One region of the Streptomyces sp. NBC_00104 genome, then DNA from elsewhere that is predicted to be linked to it. Evidence: predicted binding sites of a transcription regulator. Region 1 holds the regulator's gene; the other holds the start of a gene.
The links. Region 1 encodes HspR, which represses chaperone genes until heat shock. Its sites were predicted from a motif close to TTGAGNNNNNNNNNCTCAA; they were not measured.

Region 1 (9,858 bases):
AATGAGGCTCCCGGACGGGTGCTGCTCGGCGACGAGGTCGCCGAGAACCGCTTCGACGCGCACCAGGCCGAGCACTGGGTCGTCGCGGGCTCCGGCGGCACCGGAGTCGCCAACGCGGAGATCATCCTGACGCAGAACCTCGATGCCCGCGTCACGATCATCGGCTCGCCGCCGCCACCGGCGCTGGAGCACCAGGTCCAGTTCCCGGAGATGCAGAAGAAGTACGGCGAGGGCGGTGAAGGGCGCCTGACCTTCATCCAGGCACGGGTCGGCGCCATCGAGACCTACTTCGACGAGCAGAAGCGCAAGACCTGCTTCCAGATCCCGTACGTCGATGGAGCAGGGGAGAACGAGCGGCAGCAGGTGCTCCGGGCCGACGGCTACGTCACCAGCCTCGGCCGCACCAACCCCCTCCCGCCCGCCCTCCAGGTCCTCGCGAACGAGGTACGGGACCGGGGCGGGGAGATCTCCGGGGCCCTGCAGTTCGACAAGGACGACCAGTACATCGGCTACGGCCTCACCTTCACCGTGGGCGACAAGGAACACCAGGTCGACGTGGACGGCGCCGCCTCCTGGCAGCTGCCGCGCGAGATCTTCGCCCCGGAGTCGGGCCTCCAACGGCAGTTGAACACGATGGGCGCCCGAGGCCTGCCCGCCGAGACCGGCAACGCCGCTCCCGGCTTCGCCCCGATCGCCCGTCAGAGCGCCCTGCGCGCCCGGGCCGTCGCGGCGGCCGAGGCGGGCGACGTGAACGCCATACGCCGCCTGTCGGCCGTCCCGGCACGCTGGCAGCGCCCGGAACGGGGCCCGGAGACACGGACAGAAGCAGGAACGGGCACGGAACCACCGGGCGCAGGCCCCGGAAACACCATCCCCCTCCGGGAGAAGGTGCCCCTTTCGGAACACGCCCCACCACGGGCAAAGGCCGCCGAGGCAGAGCAGGATGCGACACCGCCCGCCACGCCCAAGCCCGCACCCGACAAAGGCGTACCCGGTTCGGATCTGTGGCAGTTGGGCGTGCCCCAGGGCCGCCCAAGCCGACCGCCCGGCCCCAGACAGCAGCCGCATCAACCGCCGCCGGGCCACCAACGACCGGAGCCGGGGCTCGGCATGGGCGACTGACGGCCCGCGCGCCTCGACTCCGCTTCAGCCTCGCTTCAGCCCCGCTTCGGCCCCGTGACCGCCTCACCGATGACGAAGCCCTTGGCGGGCCCTTCGGGGATGACGACCTCGGTGCCGTAGGGCACGCGGTGGATGTCCTCCCAGTCGGCCTCGTCGAGGCGGGGCTTGGTGAAGAGCGTGACGGCACCCCCACCGTCGTAGTCGTCGATGATGACGTACACCGGAATGCCCGCACGGGCGTACTCGCGGCGCTTCTTCAGGCGGTCGCGGTCTTGATTGCGCTTGCCGGGCGAGACGACCTCGGCAATAAGCCGAACAGCCGACGCGACGATACCGAGGCCGTCAGCTGTCACGAACCGCTCGATGTCCCTGGGCACGACGAACACATCAGGCACCCATGCGCGGCCTTCGTGGATGATGTTCCCGTCCTGTCTCGCGGCGAAGTCCCCGCCTCTCAGATGGTCGGCCAGGTCGTCCCGGAAGAGGTTGGCGGTCTGGCTGTGCGAGTGACGTCCAGTGGGCGACAACTCGATGGCTCCCTCGATGATCTCGGCGTGGTAGCCCTCGGGGAGTTCGATGGCCTTCCATGCCTGCCACACGACCTCGTCCAGCTCGGAAAGGGACGAGACGGGCGCGGACTCGGTCCTGATCTCAGGCATGGCCTCCGGCCTCTCGTGCATGAGCGCGGTCATGGTGTGGAACCTCCTCTCAAGTGTGGGCTTGGCGTGCCCAGGGCACAAGCAACATCGTCACGCTAGGCGCCCATACGGGCTCACCTGCGGAAACGTCCTCAGTTCACTCAAACTGGTGACGCAGGAACGACTCTCCCAGGAAGCCCCGACTCGAACCACACCCCCCTTCGCGAACCGCCCGCCCGCCCCTCCGCGCCCCCACCCGTCCGCCACCTCGCCCACCAGGGCCGGCCCCCCGCCCCCAGCAGGCGGCACCCCCGTTCGCCGACCGCACCAGGCATCGTGGTGCTCGAATACCCCTCCGGAGTCCAGTACTTGAGCGACCGCGACAGCCACGCCCCATACGCGGCGCTGTTCGACGGCCTCACCACGTACGCCTCGTACGCCCTCTCCCCCCGTCGACGCCTCGTCGGCCGCGGACGCGCACTCCGTGAAGGACTCGCCGACTCTCATCCAGCACGTGCTGCAACCCTCTGAGGAGGTCCGAATGCCTGAACACACCTGCCAGAAGTCGACGTTCAGCGACGGCCCCCAAGGCAACTGCCCCTACATAGCCACCGCCGGACGGTAGCGGGCCGTCGCGCTTCCCGGCTCCCGGCCGGTCACGCCCGCGCCCCGCTCCCTTCTCACCATCCGGGCCCCTGGTTCCCACCCAACAGCCTCATCCCTTATCCTCCCCGCACGCACACAGCTCCCTCAGCAGCCCCACCTGCGCTGTTGCACCTCATCTCTCACATCCCCATGCCGACGTCGTTCGTCGTTCGTCGTTCGTCGTTCGTCCTGTCTCCATGGGCCGAAAGGGTTGCCACTGATGACCGAGGGTTCCTCTCCCCGGCCGGTGCGACACCGTCGCCGTCGCGGCCGTGGTCGTCTGCGCACCACCGCCGTCGCCACCGCGATCGCCGCCACCACCGGCACCGTCTACGCCCTGACCGCCGAAGCGGCCGTGACCTGCAACTCCCCCACGTTCAAGCGGCAGTTGTACGCGAACACCACCTTCTCCGGTACGCCGAGGAAGACGGACTGCGACGCGAGGATCAGCGAGAACTGGGGGACGTCGGCGCCGGCCAAGTCGCTGCCGGCGAACAACTTCGGCGTCCGCTGGACCCTCACCCGGGACTTCGGCTCGGGCGGCCCCTTCACCCTCACCGTCACCGCCCGCGACGGCATCCGCGTCTACGTGGACGGCGAACGCGAGGTGAGTATCTGGAAGAACGTGTCCTCCACCCGGCGGAAGACCGTCGACCTCACCATCCCGTCCGGCCAGCACACCCTCCGCGTCGACTACGTCAACTGGACCGGCGCGGCGAACGTCTCCTTCGCCTACGCCCCCCGCACCCCCGCGACCGTCGACAAGACCGCCCCCCTGACGCCCGCGAGCCCGAAGGTGTCGTACGACGAGAGCAGTGGGCACGCCAAGCTCACCTGGCCGGCCAACAAGGAGATGGACCTCGCCGGTTACCGCGTCTACCGGCGGCCGCAGGGCGGCGAGTTCGGGACCACCCCGCTCGCCACGACCACGGCCAGCGCCACCTCCCCCTCGTACACCGACACCACCCTCCCCAAGACCGGCGACACGTACGAGTACCAGCTCCGCGCCCACGACAAGGCCGGCAACACCTCCACCGGCTCGGCCGCCAAGCCCGTCACCACCGTCGACGAGACCGCCCCCGCCCTGCCGTACGACCTCGCCGTCGCCGACGCCACCGACGGCAACAGGCTGACCTGGAAGGGCGACGGCGAAGCCGAGAGCCACCTCGTCTACCGGGCGACGGCCGCCGACGGGACCTACGCCAAGATCGGTTCCTCCCTCGGGACCTCCTTCTACGACGACACCGCCGCCGAGAAGTCGACGTACCACTACGCGATCGCGTCCGTCGACACCGCGGGCAACGTCAGCGAGCGCACCGCCCCCGTCGTCTCCACCCGCGCCGACCGCACCGCCCCGGCCGCGCCCACCGGCCTGGCCGCCGAGGGCACCGCCGACGGCAACCTGCTGACCTGGACGGCCAACGCGGACGACGCCACGGCCTACCAGATATTCGTCAGGCGCCCCGGCGCCACCGCCTTCGCCTACCTCGACTCCGCCACGGGCGGCGCCACCACCGGCCACCTCGACACCTCCGCCACCCCCGGCACCGAGTCCGCCTACCTCCTCCGTGCCGTCGACGAGGCGGGCAACGTCTCCGCCGACTCGGCCCCCGCGTCCGCGACCCGGCCGCACAAGGTCGCCCCCGTCCCGGGCGCCGACGCGGTCGTGGACGCGGACGGCGACGGGGACCACACGAGCGTGCAGGCGGCACTGGACGCGCTCGGCGCGGGCACGGCCGCCGACCCGAAGGTCATCCAGGTGAACCCGGGGACGTACAGGGAACTGGTCCAGGTCACCAACAAGTACGTCCGGCTCGTCGGGGCCGGCGACGACCCGTCCCAGACCGTCATCACGTACGACAACGCCGCCGGCACCCCGACCGCCGACGGCACCGGCACGCTGGGCACGCAGAACAGCCGGACCATGTACGTGAAGGGCTCGGACTTCCTGGCCCGCAACCTCACCGTCGAGAACTCCTTCGACGAGGCGGCCCACAGCTACGCGAGCGAGCAGGCCGTCGCGCTGCTCACCCAGGCCGACCGGCTCGTCTTCGACAACGTCCGCTTCCTCGGAAACCAGGACACGCTCTTCCTGAAGTCGACGACGACCACGACCCCCAACCGGGTCTACTTCACCGACTCGTACGTCGAGGGTGACGTCGACTTCGTCTGCGGCTACGCCACCGCCGTCTTCGACACCTCCACCTTCAAGCTCCTCAGCCGGGGCTCGAACAGCAACAACGGCTATGTGGCCGCCCCGTCGACGGACGCCTCCACCACCTACGGCTTCCTGATCACCGACTCGACGCTGACCAGCGACGCCCCCGTCGGCACGTTCCACCTCGGCCGTCCCTGGGTCACCGCCTTCGGCGGCGCGAAGGGCAGCCTGGTGATCCGTGACTCGTCCCTCCCGGCGGCGATCAAGGCCGCGCCCTACCAGGACTGGACCTCCGGCTCCACGACGTACCCCTGGAAGGACTCCTTCTTCCGCGAGTACGCCAACACCGGTGCGGGATCGGTCGCCTCGGCCACGGCGGACCGCCCGCAGCTCACCGCCGAGGAGGCCGCCTCGTACGAGAAGGCCGACTACCTGGGGGACTGGGCACCGGTCATGGACTGACCCGTACAACCAAACCCCCACCCCGACGGTCTGATCGTCGGCGGCACACGTCCCCGGCCGCCGACGATCAGACAGGCACCAGCCCGGGCACAAACATCGGCCCGGCACAGACACCAGCCCGGGCCCAGACATCGGCCCGGCACAGACACCAGCCCGGGCACAGGCATCAGCAGCCCAGGACCTCCGAGGACCTCAGTGACCCCACCCAGACGTACGACGGCCGCCACCGCGGCCGTCGTCGTGCTCGCGACCGCCGGCGGTCTGCTCGCCGCGACCGCCGCACCCGCGTCCGCCGCCGTGACGTGCGCCTCGCCCGTCTTCAAGCGGCAGTTCTTCGCGAACACCTCCTTCTCCGGTACGCCGAAGAAGACGGACTGCGACAGCGCCGTCGACCAGAACTGGGGCACCGGCGCGCCCGCCACCGGCCTGCCGTCCAACAACTTCGGCGTCCGCTGGACCGTCACCCGCGACTTCGGCTCCGGCGGCCCCTTCACGCTCTCCGTCTCCGGCCTGGACGGCATCCGCGTCCATCTGGACCCGGGCACGACCGACGCCCGCAAGATCAGCCTCTGGAAGAACGGCACGTCGACCGTCTCCAAGACCGTCAACGTCACCATCCCCTCCGGCAAGCACACCCTCCGCGTCGACTACGTCAACTGGACCGGATCCGCCAAGGTCGAGTTCGCCTACGCCCCCCGGACCTCGGCCACGGTCGACAAGACCAAGCCGCTCGCCCCGGCCGCCGCGGAGGCGACGTACGACAGCGCGACGGGCAAGGCCAAGCTGACCTGGTCCGCCAACAAGGAGATGGACCTCGCGGGCTACCGGGTCTACCGGCGGCTGAAGAGCGACTCCTTCGGGGCCAAGGCCCTCTCCACGGTCGCGTCCGCCACCACCTCGTACACCGACACCCCGCCGCCGACCGGAGGGACGTACGCCTACGAGGTCCGCGCCTACGACAAGGCCGGCAACACCTCCACAGGGTCGGCGGACCAGAGTGTCACCACCGTGGACAGGACCCCGCCCGCCGCACCGTTCCTGGAGATGGACGTGTGCCCGGACGACCAGCCCTACTCCGCGCCGGAGCTGGTCACCACCGCCGCGAACGCCGCCGACATCGCGTGGTACGAGCTGCAGCGGCTGGACTCCGGCACCTGGAAGACCGTGCACACCGGCGCCAAGGGCGCGGCCTGCGACACCGGCCACCCCGCCGACGGCAGCAAGGTCACCTACCGGGGCCGCGCCCGGGACGCCGCCGGGAACTGGTCCGTGTACTCGGCGGCCACCACGTTCACCACGTTCGACATGACCCCGTCGGCGACCGCCGCCGACGCCCGGCTGGACTACCGCTCGGGCGTCCCGCACCTGGTGTGGTCGGCCGTCGACGGGGCCGCGAGGTACGAGCTCCTGCAGTACGACCCGGCGACCGGCGGCTGGCTCGACGCGCTGCCCGGCGCCGTCGGCACCACCACGCAGACCGACGTCGTGCCGCGCCAGCTGCTCGCCGCCGCCGACTCCTACCGGTACGCGGTGCGCACCCAGGACACGAAGGGCAACGCCTCCGCGCCGGTGGAGGTCACCCTGAGGATGGCGGACCGGCCGGAGGCGATCGCGCCGTACGAGACCACGGCGACCCGCTCCGGTGAGGGCGTGTACGTCTCCTGGGCGAGCGCCGACCCGTGGACCCACGACACCGCCCCGCTGCTCACGTACCGGATCGAGCGGACCGACCCGGCGACCGGCGAGACCGTCGTCGTGGACAAGTGCAAGCCGGGCAGCTCTTCCGACGGGCCGCTGACGGATCCCACCGTGGACTGGTGGTGGGCGGGCGACGACGCCCCGTCGTACGCCGGCCGCCAGGTGCTGCGCGGCAGCTGCCACGACGTCTCCGGCGCCTCCGAGACGAGGTACGAGTACCGGGTCGTGACCGTCGATCCCCACGGGCATGCCTCGCGGCCCGGCCCGGCGGCCACCGAGACCACCCCGGACACCAAGCGCCCGGACCCGGTCCAGGACCTGACCGCCGAACAGATCCCGCTCGGCGTGCGCCTGTCCTGGACGCCGCCCGCCGACGACGACGTCCTCACGTACTACGTGTGGCAGGGCGTCACCGACCCGGACACCGGCGAAACCGTCTGGAAGCGGAACTGCTGGAAGGGCGATTCGCTCGCCGAGACCGAGATCCTCTGCCCGACCGTTCCCGACGGCGCGACCCACGTCTACCGGGTGGCCGCCACCGACGCCCTCTACGACGAGGGCCCGGAGTTCTTCCACACGGCCGACGTCTCCGTCACCCTGCCCGACACCCGTCCGCCCGGCTGGACGGGCACCGAGATCATCGACGACAGCTACCCGAACCTCTACGTCGGCTGCTCCGCGAGCTCCGGCCTCGGCGACTGTGCCCGGTTCACGGGCTACCGCGTCGAGCGCTGGGACCCGGTCTCGGCCGCCTACGTCACCCTGACCGAGGGGACGGCGGGCGACGCCACGTTCTCCATGGACACCACGGTCCACGAGGACGAACGCGGCCTGTACTACTACCGCGTCGTCCGCCTGGACTCCACCGGCGCCGAGGCCGCGGTCACGTCGCGGGCGTACGGCATCTGGGAGTCCTGGTTCTGAGCCCTCCGCCTCACACACGAAAGGGGCCCGGTGGTTCGGAGACGAACCACCGGGCCCCTTTCGCGCAGGTGCGTGATGTCGGCATCAGTCCGACGACGGCTGCCGCCCCTTCGGCCGCCACACCACCAACGCGCTGCTCTGCTGCACCTCCTGGTACGGCACCAGGTCGCGGCGATAGGAGGCGTGGACCGCGGCCTCGCGCTGGCGCATGGTCGCGGCGGCGCCGTCGAGGGCGGCTTCCATCTCGACCACCCGCGCCTGGAGCGCGGCGACCTGGTTCTCCAGCTCGATGATGCGCTTGATGCCGGCCAGGTTGATGCCCTCGTTCTGCGACAACTGCTGGACGGTGCGCAGCAGTTCGATGTCGCGGGCCGAGTAACGGCGGCCGCGCCCGGCGGTGCGGTCCGGGGAGACCAGGCCGAGACGGTCGTACTGGCGCAGGGTCTGCGGATGCAGGCCGGAGAGCTGGGCGGCCACCGAGATGACGTACACCGGTGTCTCTTCCGTCAGCTCATAGGCCCTGTTGCCAAATGCGTTCTGCCGTCGGCGGCCGTCCATCACATTCATGCTCCCTTCGCGGCCTGGAACAGCTCCGCTCGCGGGTCCTCGCCCGCGGTCGCCTCGCGATACGCCTCCAGGGCGTCACGAGCCTTCCCCGACAGGTCCTTCGGAACACTCACCTCGACGGTGATCAGCAGGTCCCCTCGGGTGCCGTCCTTACGGAAGGCGCCCTTGCCCCGGGCTCGCATCGTACGGCCGTTGGGGGTGCCGGGAGGCAGTTTCAGGGTGACCGGCGGTCCGCCCAGGGTCGGGACCCGGACCTCGCCGCCGAGTGCCGCCTCGGGATACGTCACCGGCACGGTCACCGTGAGGTTGTCGTCCTTGCGGCCGAACACCGGGTGCGGGTCGACGTGCACGACGACGTACAGGTCGCCTGCCGGTCCGCCCCGTTCGCCGGGGGCGCCCTTGCCGCGCAGTCGGATCCGCTGGCCGTCCAGGACGCCCGCCGGGATCCTGACCTGCATGGTGCGGGACGACTTGGCACGGCCCGAGCCCTTGCAGATGTCGCAGGGGTGCTCGGCGATCAGGCCCCGGCCCTTGCAGTCCGGGCAGGGGTCCGTCAGGGAGAAGCCGCCGCCGGAGCCCCGCGCGACCTGGCCGGTGCCGACACACGTCGGGCACACCCGGGGGGTGCCGTTGGCGTCGCCGGTGCCCGAACAGACCTTGCAGGGCGACTGCGAGGACATCCTCAGCGGTACGGTCGCGCCCTCGATGGCCTCGGTGAAGCTCAGCGTGACCTCGGACTCGATGTCCTGGCCGCGCCGGGGCTGCACCCGCGTGGTGCCGGAGCTGCCGCGGTTGAACAGGCCCCCGAAGACATCGCCGATGCCCCCGCCGAAGCCGCCCGCCCCCTGGCCGCCCTGGGCGCCGCCTCCGAAGAGGTCGCCCAAATCGAAGTTGAACGAGCCGCCGCCGGCGCCGGGCCCCGGGCGGAAGCCGCCGTTGCCGAAGAGGGTGCGGGCCTCGTCGTACTCCTTGCGCTTCTTGGGGTCACCGAGGATGTCGTTCGCCTCGGAGATCTCCTTGAAGCGCTCCTCGGCCTTGGCGTTCCCCTTGTTGGCGTCCGGGTGGAACTCGCGGGCGAGCTTGCGGTACGCCTTCTTGATCTCGGCCTCGGTGGCGTCCTTGGGGACGCCGAGGACCTTGTAGTAGTCCTTCTCGATGAAGTCCTTGGTACTCATCCGCGACGTCCCTCCTTCCACTCACCCTGCACGCCGTCGGCGTCAGCCCTCGTCCGGGCCACCGCTCTCCTTGTCGTCGGCACCGGAGGCGCCTTCCGCGGTCTCCGCGGAGTCCGCCTTGGCGGGCTGCGCCCCCGGCTGGGGCTCGGCCACGGCCACCCGCGCGGGGCGGATGGTGCGCTCGCCGATGCGATACCCCGGCTGGAGAATCGCCACGCACGTCGTCTCGGTGACGTCGGGCGCGTAACTGTGCATCAGGGCCTCGTGGATCGTCGGGTCGAAGGGCTCGCCCTCCTTGCCGAACTGCTGAAGGCCCATCTTCGCCGCGACGGTTTCCAGCGACTCCGCGACGGACTTGAATCCGCCGACGAGTTCGCCGTGCTCCCGCGCGCGGCCGATGTCGTCGAGCACCGGCAGGAGTTCGGTCAGGAGGTTCGCGATGGCGATCTCCTTGACCGTGATCCGGTCG
Region 2 (9,858 bases), 1.4 Mb from region 1:
GGAGGGCCTTGATCTGCTGGACGACGTGATCGCCCACAAGCAGTGGACAGCCATCGCCGCCAAAGACTCCCCGGAAACGATCGACCAGGGCGTCAGCGAGGTGAGGAAGCTCCGCGAAGGCGTGGGACTGCCGCCGTCAGGCGGAACCCCCGACGGCATCACCTTCAGCACCAACGTGAAGGCCGTCCTCACCCGCTCACTCGACAAGAGCGGAGACATTGTCGTCGTGTGGATGTCCTACGACCGGTTCGCGACTATCCGCGGCAAAGGCGCTGACGACGACCCACTGAGGGACGAGACCACCAACCTGATTCTCAAGTGGGATGGCAGTGACTGGAAGGTCACCACAGAGGCCAAGTACACGGCCAAGGTGACAGGACCACGCTCCTACGCCCCAGACAGCAAGTGGGCGTTCGCGGCCGGATGGCGGCAAGTCTCCGGTGGCTAGCCAGACAGCTGCAGACGGCGTTGACGACGTGGGTGATGTTGAAGCGGGTGAGGAAGTCCAGGCCGAAGAAGCCGAGGAAGTCCATGGCGAGCATCTTCGGTGTGGCGGCTGGCGGGACGGTGACGTAGAGGACCGGGAGCCGGGCGCGGGCGCGTGGGTGGCGTTTGCGGACGGCGATCTCGTGGGCCCGCCCGAGCTGGGAGAGGGCGGTGGTCTTGCCGGTGCCGGAGGCGCAGCTGATGATGCCCCGGCGTGCGGAGATCTGCTGGTGGCGGCTGGTGTGTGGGGCGGGGCGGTGTGCCGGTGGTGCGAGCGGCGCCCGCGCGCCGGTCAGGGGCGCGTGGAGGGTGCGTGCGCCTTTATGTGGTGCAGGAGGGCTGTTAGTTGGGGGTGGTGGGTGTGGAGTACGACGGTTGGGGCCTCGCTTTCGCGGAGGGCGAGGGTTACTTCCGCCGCCGCAAGTTCGACGCAGTTGTTGTCCCCCGACCCAGAGTAGGACGACTTCTGCCAGACGAACTTGGACATGTCCCCGCCTTCAGATGCTCTGTGCGATGAAGCGGATGAACTCACGTGACTCCTTCGCGGGAAGCGCCGCCTTGGTGATGCGCTCCATGAGCACACGGTAGTTCGACAACTGGGTCTGCGCATCGAGGAATTCCGTTGCGCTCGCGGTGTCGAGCTGCACTGTGTCGAGCTGGGGTACCGGTCCGGACGCGTATGACACGGTGAGCCCGGGTACTGGAAAGCCGCCTGCGCTGAAGGGGATGACGCGCACGGTGAGGTTCCGGCGGCGTGACGACTCGATCAGCTCCTTGAGCTGGGAGCGCATGACGTCCGGTCCACCGAAGTGCAGTCGCAACGCTGCCTCGTGGATGATGAACATGCACGTCGGTGGGTTGTCCCGATCCAGGATGTCGCGGCGTTTCATGCGGTGAGAGAGTCGTCGGCGCAGCTCGGCTCCGGGCCAGGCGGGCACCTTCTCCGCGAGTACGGCACGGGCGTACTCCTCCGTCTGGAGAAGTCCAGGCACGTGCATGGCGACGAATACGCGCAGGCTCGTCGCGTAGAACTCCAGCTCGGCGAGATCGAGTGCGCCGGTGGCGATGAGTCCCTGGTACTCCTCCCACCACCCGGGCTTGCGGTCTTGGGTCATGCCCACGAGCGCATCGACGTAAGCCTGGTCCGGGGTGTCGTAGATCGAGGCCAGGGTGCGCACGCGCTGCTCGCTCACCCCGAAGCGAGCCAGCTCCACATTGGTGATGTGCGTGCGGCTCACGCCGAGAGCGGCCGCCGCGTCGCTGATGCTGAACCCCGACTGCTCGCGCATGCGCCGCAGTTCGGTTCCCAGTCGCAGCTGTCGCACGGTCGGAGATGTCCTGGGTGGCATGGGTGACAGTCTTGCCCGTGACACACGATCGGGTCCACTTGTAAGAGAAATAATGTGAACTGGTAGCAGATGTTTCCCTGTTGTCCTACGGTGAGTGTCGGGCCGGTTACTGAGTCCTCAGCATCCATACGTCGTAAGAAGTTGCCGTGAACGAACGCCTGTTCGAACCCCCCTCCGAGTGGGAGTACACCCTGAACGTCCCCCACGACCCGCTCGCCCCCGCCATCGCCCGGGCCACCGGCCGGCTCGTACTCGACCGCCACGGACTCCACGAACTCACCGACACGACAGTCCTGTTGACCTCAGAGCTGCTCTCCAACTCCTGCCGCTACGCGCCGGGACCGGCTTCCGTGCGGCTGAGGTGGGCGGACAAGCGGCTCCGGGGCAGCGTCTGGGACACGGGCCCGCTCCTCCCGCGCCCCACGCGGTGCCCCGCGCCGGAAGCGGACGGCGGGCGAGGACTCGTCCTCGTCGACCTGTGTGCGGACGCATGGGGCAGCTTCGCGCTGGGGCGGGAGGCAGGCAGAGATCATGGGAAGGTCGTCTGGTTCGAGTTGGAGGCCGGAGGTGCGGAGCCAGGCGTACACGGCGACGTGGTCGGCGTAGTTCCCCCAAACTGCCGAGGGAGAGATCGTCACTCGCTCCGGGCCTGAAAAGCCGGGGCCTGCCCCAAATGGGGCAGGCCCAGAGTGTCCAGCTCAAGTCATCAGTGAATCGAGGTGAGTTCGATGACTACGTTTCATGCAGGTGAGCAGACCCACCCTGCCGTGCTTCCTCAGCGGCAGGCTCTGGAACCTGCGGTCGCAGACAACCCTGGGAGCAGGGACGAAACGGGCCGCAGGCGCACGACCCGCCAGGGTGGTGCAGCCGGTGTGGAACATGGGCGAGGGGAGACCGCAGGCACATCACCGTCCAGCCTGCGGCGACACGACCCCACCGCTTCGGCGTCCGGGGCAGTAACCGCTGCCGGTGACGGCAGCATCTACCCAGGCAAGAACGACACGACCGGGCAGCGCGCCGGGGCGCAGCTGGTGCCGGTTCTGGACAAGCGGGGCCGCCCGCTGATGCCGTGTCATCCGGCTCGGGCACGTGAAATGCTGCGCAAGGGCCGCGCGGTGGTCGCTCGCTACACGCCGTTCACGATCCGGATCAAAGATCGACTCCTCGATGACTCCGAGGTGGAGGGGGTCGCGATCCGGATCGATCCCGGTTCGAAGGGGACAGGGCTCGCCATCACTGCCGACAGCCCCGCGCTGGACCGGGCTACGGGTGGATTCTCGACGGTGCGGCGAGGCCTGTACGCGGTCGAGCTTCAGCACCGGGGCGCCACCATCCGTAAGGCCATGGAGCAGCGGGCAAACTACAGGCGCAGACGACGCACGGCGAACCTGCGCCATCGCGCCCCGCGTTTCGACAACCGCATCCGACCCGTGGGCTGGCTGGCACCGTCCCTACGCCATCGCGTGGACTCCACCGTCGGTCAGGTCACCCGTCTGATGCGCCTGTTCCCTATCAAGGAGGTGCATGTCGAGTCGGTTGCGTTCGACACTCATGCGCTGAGTCTGGGGGTGAAGGCGTTGGAAGGAGCCGAATACCAGCAGGGGACCCTGGCCGGCTACGAGGTCCGGCAGTACCTGCTGGAGAAATGGGGGCGGACCTGTGCGTACTGCGGGGCGGCGAACACCCCGTTGCAGATCGAGCACATCCAGCCCAGGGCACGTGGTGGCTCCGATCGCATCTCGAATCTGACCCTGGCCTGCGGTCCGTGCAACCGGGCCAAGGCAGCCCAACCACTCAAGGAGTTCCTGGCGAAGAAGCCTGCCCGGCTCGCGAAGTTGCTCGAGCAGGCGAAGGCTCCCCTGCGGGACGCGGCCGTCATGAACGCGACACGCTGGCAACTGGTATGCGAACTCAGGAGTTTGGGCATGCCCCTCTGTACTTGGTCCGGTGGCCGGACCAAGTACAACCGCGTCACCCAGCACCTGGCAAAGACCCACACTCTGGATGCCCTCGCGGTCGGCGAGATCGACGGCACCACGCGCATCGTCCGGCATCCCGATACTGTGCTCGTCGTGAAGGTGACCGGGCGCGGTAGCTACTCCCGCACCCGCACGGACAAGCACGGCTTCCCTCGGCTCCGGCTTCCCCGAAAGAAGCATCACTACGGTTTCGCCACCGGCGACCTCGTCGGCGCGTACATCCTCACGGGAAAGTATGCGGGCGTCCACATCGGCCGTGTCGCCGTACGTGCCACCGGACGCCACCGCGTTTCCGTTCCTGGCGGCTACGCCGACACGAGCCATGCAAACCTCCGCCTGCTCCAACGGGCCGACGGATACGGCTACACCACAAGGAGAGAGGAGATGCGGCCAGGATCTGAGCAGTTTTGAGGGGCGTGCGGCCACGGGGCAATACAGCCACCGGCTGTCCACCCTCATCGCTGGTGCAGGAGCCGGATCCTGGGTTGCTTCATCGCATGGTGGACCCTGGCCGTGTGCAGGATGGCTCTACGCGCCCAACGTCGTGCCGCCACGAGAAGTGTCAGTCCGTAGCTCTGCGTACATGGAGCGTCGGTCGCGTGGGCGCATGTCAACGGAAGTAGGGCATTGGGTGAACGGACATTTCAGGTCCTTGCCGGCGGACGGTTGATCTCCCTGTCCGGTATGACTTCCAATCGTGCGATTGGATGTGTCTCAAGTGCCTGAGCGTGGCTCACGCTGATCCGCGTTGTGCGTGGATCTCCGCTGCCTTCTCCCAGTCGCAAGCGGTGCATCGCTTGAGGTAGTAGTCGCCCACTTCTTCGAGTGCCTCGTACTCTGAGTGCTCGCCGAAGTTGCTGCGATCACGGACGCGGTCGCAGGTGGCGTCGGCCGAGTGGTAGACGGTCTGCCTCGGGCCTGGCGTGTTCCGGACCAGGCAAGACAGGGCGAGGCTGGTGTCCGCCAACAGAGCCATCTCTCGGTCGACTCCCGCCAGATCGGCTGTCAGCTTCTCGCGCCTCTTCATGTCCTCCTCGTAGTACTCGCTGAGGATCTTGAGCTTTCGCACTCTGAGCTCGTTGAACTTGCTGTCATCCATGACGACTCCTAAGAAGTGTTAGACCTTATTAATACTTCTTATCGGCTCATGGCCTCCCGCGTCATGCGTTCACGGAATCTGGGGCTGAGTTCAGCCGCGCTCGGTCAGCGGGATGACACCCTGGCTGTTTTGGTCTGATCAGCCGGAGGCTGGAGCCTTTGGTGAGGACGAGGTGCGCGAGTTGCAGAAGCCGGTCGACGGCTGCGGCCAACGTCTTAGGTATGAGCGAATCGAAGTCATCTGGGTGCAGGTTCGAGGCGACGATCACCGAGCGGTGTTCGTAGGCGGCGTCGATGGGGCGGTAGAACACCTCGGCGGCGGCTCGTACGGACGGCGGTATCCCGATGGCGTCGACGATGAGATCGCTTCGGGTGATCTTCGCGACGGCCATCTTCGCCCGCATTCTGGGGCGCCGGTGGCCGCCTTGATCAGCCAGGGCTGCGCCCTGAGTCCGGCGCGAGGAAGGCTTCCTCGGCGTCGTTGGCAAGCCTGGGTCTGGGGCGGCGTAGGGAGCCGTCCGTCTTCAGATCCTCGCGACGTTGAATCGGCCTCGCAAGGTTCGCTGTCAAAGGTAGCCGAGGCGTGATCGCTGATAGCGAACATTGCAAGGGAACATCGGGAGGCTCACATGCATTGAGTCCATGTAGCTCAAGTTGATTGTCGAGAGGGAGATCATGGCCACTGAGTACGCTCCGTCCGCACCGCTCACCCTGCCCGTGTTGCCGCTCGACGAGGAGGTCGTGCTGCCGGGAATGGTGGTGCCGCTGGACCTCAACGACACGGATGTTCGGGCCGCGGTGGAGGCCGCGCAGGCCGCGGCGCGGGCGGAGCCCGGGAAGCCGAAGGTGTTGCTGGTGCCGCGGATCGACGGCGCGTACGCGAGCACGGGTGTGCTCGGGACCGTCGAGCAGGTCGGACGGCTGGCCGACGGGGACCCCGGGGCGCTCATCCGCGCGCTCGGCCGCGTGCGGATCGGGGCCGGGACCACCGGGCCCGGCGCCGCCCTGTGGGTCGAGGGGACCAGGATCGACGAGAGCGTGCCGGAGCCGCTGCCCGGGCAGGTCGCCGAACTCGCCAAGGAGTACAAGGCACTTGCCACCAGCTGGCTGCGCAAGCGCGGCGCCTGGCAGGTCGTGGACCGGGTGCAGGCGATCGACGACGTCTCCGCGCTCGCCGACAACTCCGGTTACTCGCCCTTCCTCACCACCGATCAGAAGATCCAGCTCCTGGAGACCGGCGACCCGGTCGCCCGGCTGAAGCTCGCCACCCAGCAGCTGCGCGACCACCTCGCCGAGCAGGACGTCGCCGAGACCATCGCCAAGGACGTCCAGGAGGGCGTCGAGAAGCAGCAGCGCGAGTTCCTGCTGCGGCGGCAGCTCGAAGCCGTCCGCAAGGAGCTGCGCGAGCTGAACGGCGAGCAGGACGGCGAGGAGTCCGACGACTACCGGGCGCGCGTCGAGGCCGCCGATCTGCCGGAGGCGGTCCGGGAGGCCGCGCTCAAGGAGGTCGACAAGCTGGAGCGGTCGAGCGACCAGTCGCCCGAGGGCGGATGGATCCGGACCTGGCTCGACACCGTCCTCGAACTGCCGTGGAACGAGCGGACGGAGGACTCCTACGACATCCGGGGCGCCCAGCGGGTGCTCGACGCCGAGCACGCCGGGCTGGAGGACGTGAAGGAGCGCATCACCGAGTACCTCGCCGTGCGCAAGCGACGCGCGGACCGGGGGCTGGGCGTCGTCGGCGGGCGGCGCGGCGGTGCCGTGCTCGCGCTCGTCGGGCCGCCCGGTGTCGGCAAGACCAGCCTCGGTGAGTCCGTGGCGCACGCCATGGGGCGCAAGTTCGTCCGGGTCGCGCTCGGCGGCGTACGGGACGAGGCGGAGATCCGAGGGCACCGGCGTACGTATGTGGGCGCCCTGCCCGGTCGTATCGTCCGGGCCATCAAGGAGGCGGGTTCCATGAACCCCGTCGTCCTGCTCGACGAGATCGACAAGGTGGGCTCCGACTTCCGGGGCGACCCGGCCGCCGCGCTGCTCGAAGTCCTCGACCCCGCCCAGAACCACACCTTCCGGGACCACTACCTGGAGGTCGAGCTGGACCTGAGCGACGTCGTCTTCCTCGCCACGGCCAACGTGCTGGAGGCGATCCCCGAGGCCCTGCTCGACCGGATGGAGCTCGTCCGGCTGGACGGGTACACGGAGGACGAGAAGGTCGTCATCGCCCGGGACCACCTGCTGCCCCGGCAGCTGGACCGGGCCGGGCTCGGCGCCGACGAGGTCGTCCTCGACGAGAGCGCGCTGCGCAAGCTCGCCGGTGAGTACACGCGCGAGGCGGGTGTACGGAACCTGGAGCGGTCCGTCGCGCGGCTGCTGCGCAAGGTCGCGGCCCAGCACGAACTGGGGCAGCGGGAGCTGCCGTTCACCGTCACCGACGGGGACCTGCGCGGGCTCATCGGGCGACCGCACCACGTGCCCGAGGCGGCCCAGGACCCGGCGGAGCGGCGGACGGCCGTGCCGGGGGTCGCGACCGGGCTCGCGGTCACCGGCGCGGGCGGCGACGTGCTGTACGTCGAGGCGTCGCTCGCCGACCCGGAGACGGGCGCGGCGGGGCTGACCCTCACCGGCCAGCTGGGCGACGTGATGAAGGAGTCCGCGCAGATCGCCCTCTCCTTCCTCCGCTCGCACGGCGCGGAGCTGGAGCTGCCCGTCGCCGACCTGAAGGACCGGGGCGTGCACATCCACTTCCCCGCGGGCGCGGTGCCGAAGGACGGGCCGAGCGCAGGCGTCACCATGACGACGGCCCTCGCCTCGCTCCTGTCCGGCCGGCTCGTCCGCACGGACGTGGCCATGACGGGTGAGGTCTCGCTGACCGGGCGTGTGCTGCCCATCGGTGGCGTCAAGCAGAAGCTGCTCGCCGCGCACCGGGCCGGTGTCACGACCGTCATCATCCCCAAGCGCAACGAGGCCGACCTCGACGACGTCCCCGCCGAGGTCCTCGACAAGCTCGACGTCCACGCCGTCACCGACGTCCGCCAGGTCCTGGAGCTGGCGCTTGCCCCGGCGGGAGTGGAGGTGCCGGTGGCCGCGTGATCCCCGGACGGCGGTTCCCCAAGGCTCCGGCGGTGGTGTGACGGACGCCCGCCGGACGGGTGAAGGCCCGGGTCCCCGAGAGGGAGGCCCGGGCCTTTCCCGTGGACGGGCGAGGCGGGGCGGGGCGGGGAGGCGCGGGCGGTCGTGCGCGCCGTGCCGAAGCGCGCGGGGGCGAGGCGGTCGGTGTCGGCCCCCGCCTGCGAAATACTGAACGGCGTCACCCGCGACGGCGGCCCTGGCGGAAACTTTCAGTAACCCGGAATCGGAATCAGGAGCGCTGACGTGCACGACGAGGGCGGAAACGGTGACGGCGGCGAGGGCGGGACCGACGTGCCGGTGGGTGGTATGGACCAGGCGTTCCTGGCGCTGGAACGGGAGTTGACGGTCCTGCTGCGGCGGGCCCGCGCCAAGTCCGGGGAGATGGCCCGGGCCGTCCATCCCGACCTGGAGTCCGCCGCCTACGGCCTGCTCGCCCGCCTCGACGAGGCCGGCCGCCTCCGCGCCACCGAACTCGCCGCCTACATCGGCGTCGGCAAGGCCACCATGTCCCGTCAGCTCCGCGCCCTGGAACACCTCGGCCTCATCGCCCGCGAACCCGACCCCGCCGACGGCCGCGCCTGGCTCGTCCACCTCACCGAGGAGGGCCGGGCCCGCTTCCGGGCGGTCCGGGACGCCCGCCGGGTCGCGTACGTACGGCAGCTCGCGGGATGGGACCGGGACGAGGTGGCCCAACTGGCGCAGCTGTTGCACCAGTTGAACCGCGGGGTGGAGAGCTGAGCGGCGGCGGAGCCCTCACGGCTCCACGAACACCACACTCGCGTCGTCGTGCGTCTTGCTCCGGCCCAGGAACTCGCGTTCCACATCGGTGACTTCGAGTTCCCGCACCCGCCGCACCAGCCCCTGCGCCCCCGTCTTCCGTACGAAGGTGAAGCAGTCCGTCCAGTCGCCCTCGCGGAACGTCTCCACCCACCGGGTCGCCCCGTCCGTCAGCGCGACCAGCGACCGGACCTCCTCGCGGGGGAGGGTCCCCGTCACGGCGCGGGCGGCCACGGCGGGATCGGCGGCCGCCGTCCAGAAACCGCCCTCCTTGTTCCGGACGGTCGAGTCGGCGATGGCGGCCGTGGCCAACGAGGCCCGGGGCAGCAGGGAGAGGCGGTCGTCCAGTACGGCCGTCACCGCGCCGTCCGGTCGTTCGAACAACAGGGCCGAGTCCGACAACACCAGGTACTCCACGGCCGTTGACGACCAACGGGCGAGGGCCACTGTGGCCTGCGGGGTTCGCGGGTGAGAAAGGTCACAGGTTTGCACGTGCGCTCGGGCGGTACGAGAAATGGCCTGTGAGAGCACGTCGGGCAACGGCGAATCCCGTTCCGAAACGGACAGTTCGGTCAGGGTGCCGCCGAGGCGGGAAGTGAACCATGCGACTGAATGTCGACAGCCGTAGCCGTCGGGCGGCGGGGTCACGCCGTCGAGGAGGACGAGGGCGCCGCCCTGTCCTCCCGCGGGCAGGGCCACCGACGCGAAGTCCTCGTTGGGGCGAAGGGGGTCACCGGGCTCCGAGACGAGTTCCGTGCGCATTCGGCCAGTCTGCACGAGCCCTCCGCAAGATCCGCGAAAGGCCGACAACGGTCGCCGGACGACCCGGACCCTCCAGACGGGCCGCCGGGTTTGGCATGGAATGATCGTGAGCGGTGAAGCGCGGCGGCGAATACTGTCAAAGCGCGTCGCCGACGTCCAACCGGCCCCCCGCACGGGGCATCCGCGTGAGCCGGAGGAACTTGCCCGCCAACTCCCCGGGCATGTTCACTCCTTCGGGTGGCGGGACTGATGATGCGGGACCACTGCCCACCGGCACTGGG

Region 2: lon (endopeptidase La) is a predicted target of HspR. The motif match lies at 5,547-5,565, and genes of this name have one in related genera.

What each region holds. Positions count from the first base shown of each region.
Region 1 is NZ_CP108215.1:6,168,649-6,178,506, reverse strand. It holds gene OG272_RS27225 (hypothetical protein) at 1-1,122, shown strand, start outside; gene OG272_RS27220 (Uma2 family endonuclease) at 1,158-1,814, opposite strand; gene OG272_RS27215 (pectinesterase family protein) at 2,626-5,025, shown strand; gene OG272_RS27210 (PA14 domain-containing protein) at 5,221-7,647, shown strand; gene OG272_RS27205 (heat shock protein transcriptional repressor HspR) at 7,732-8,205, opposite strand; gene dnaJ (molecular chaperone DnaJ) at 8,211-9,389, opposite strand; gene grpE (nucleotide exchange factor GrpE) at 9,432-9,858, opposite strand, start outside.
Region 2 is NZ_CP108215.1:7,527,325-7,537,182, forward strand. It holds gene OG272_RS33190 (hypothetical protein) at 1-448, shown strand, start outside; gene OG272_RS33195 (DUF397 domain-containing protein) at 779-1,096, opposite strand; gene OG272_RS33200 (helix-turn-helix transcriptional regulator) at 984-1,835, opposite strand; gene OG272_RS33205 (ATP-binding protein) at 1,982-2,488, shown strand; gene iscB (RNA-guided endonuclease IscB) at 2,564-4,225, shown strand; gene OG272_RS33215 (hypothetical protein) at 4,548-4,913, opposite strand; gene OG272_RS33220 (ATP-binding protein) at 4,975-5,304, opposite strand; gene lon (endopeptidase La) at 5,588-7,999, shown strand; gene OG272_RS33230 (MarR family transcriptional regulator) at 8,282-8,776, shown strand; gene OG272_RS33235 (protein phosphatase 2C domain-containing protein) at 8,792-9,577, opposite strand.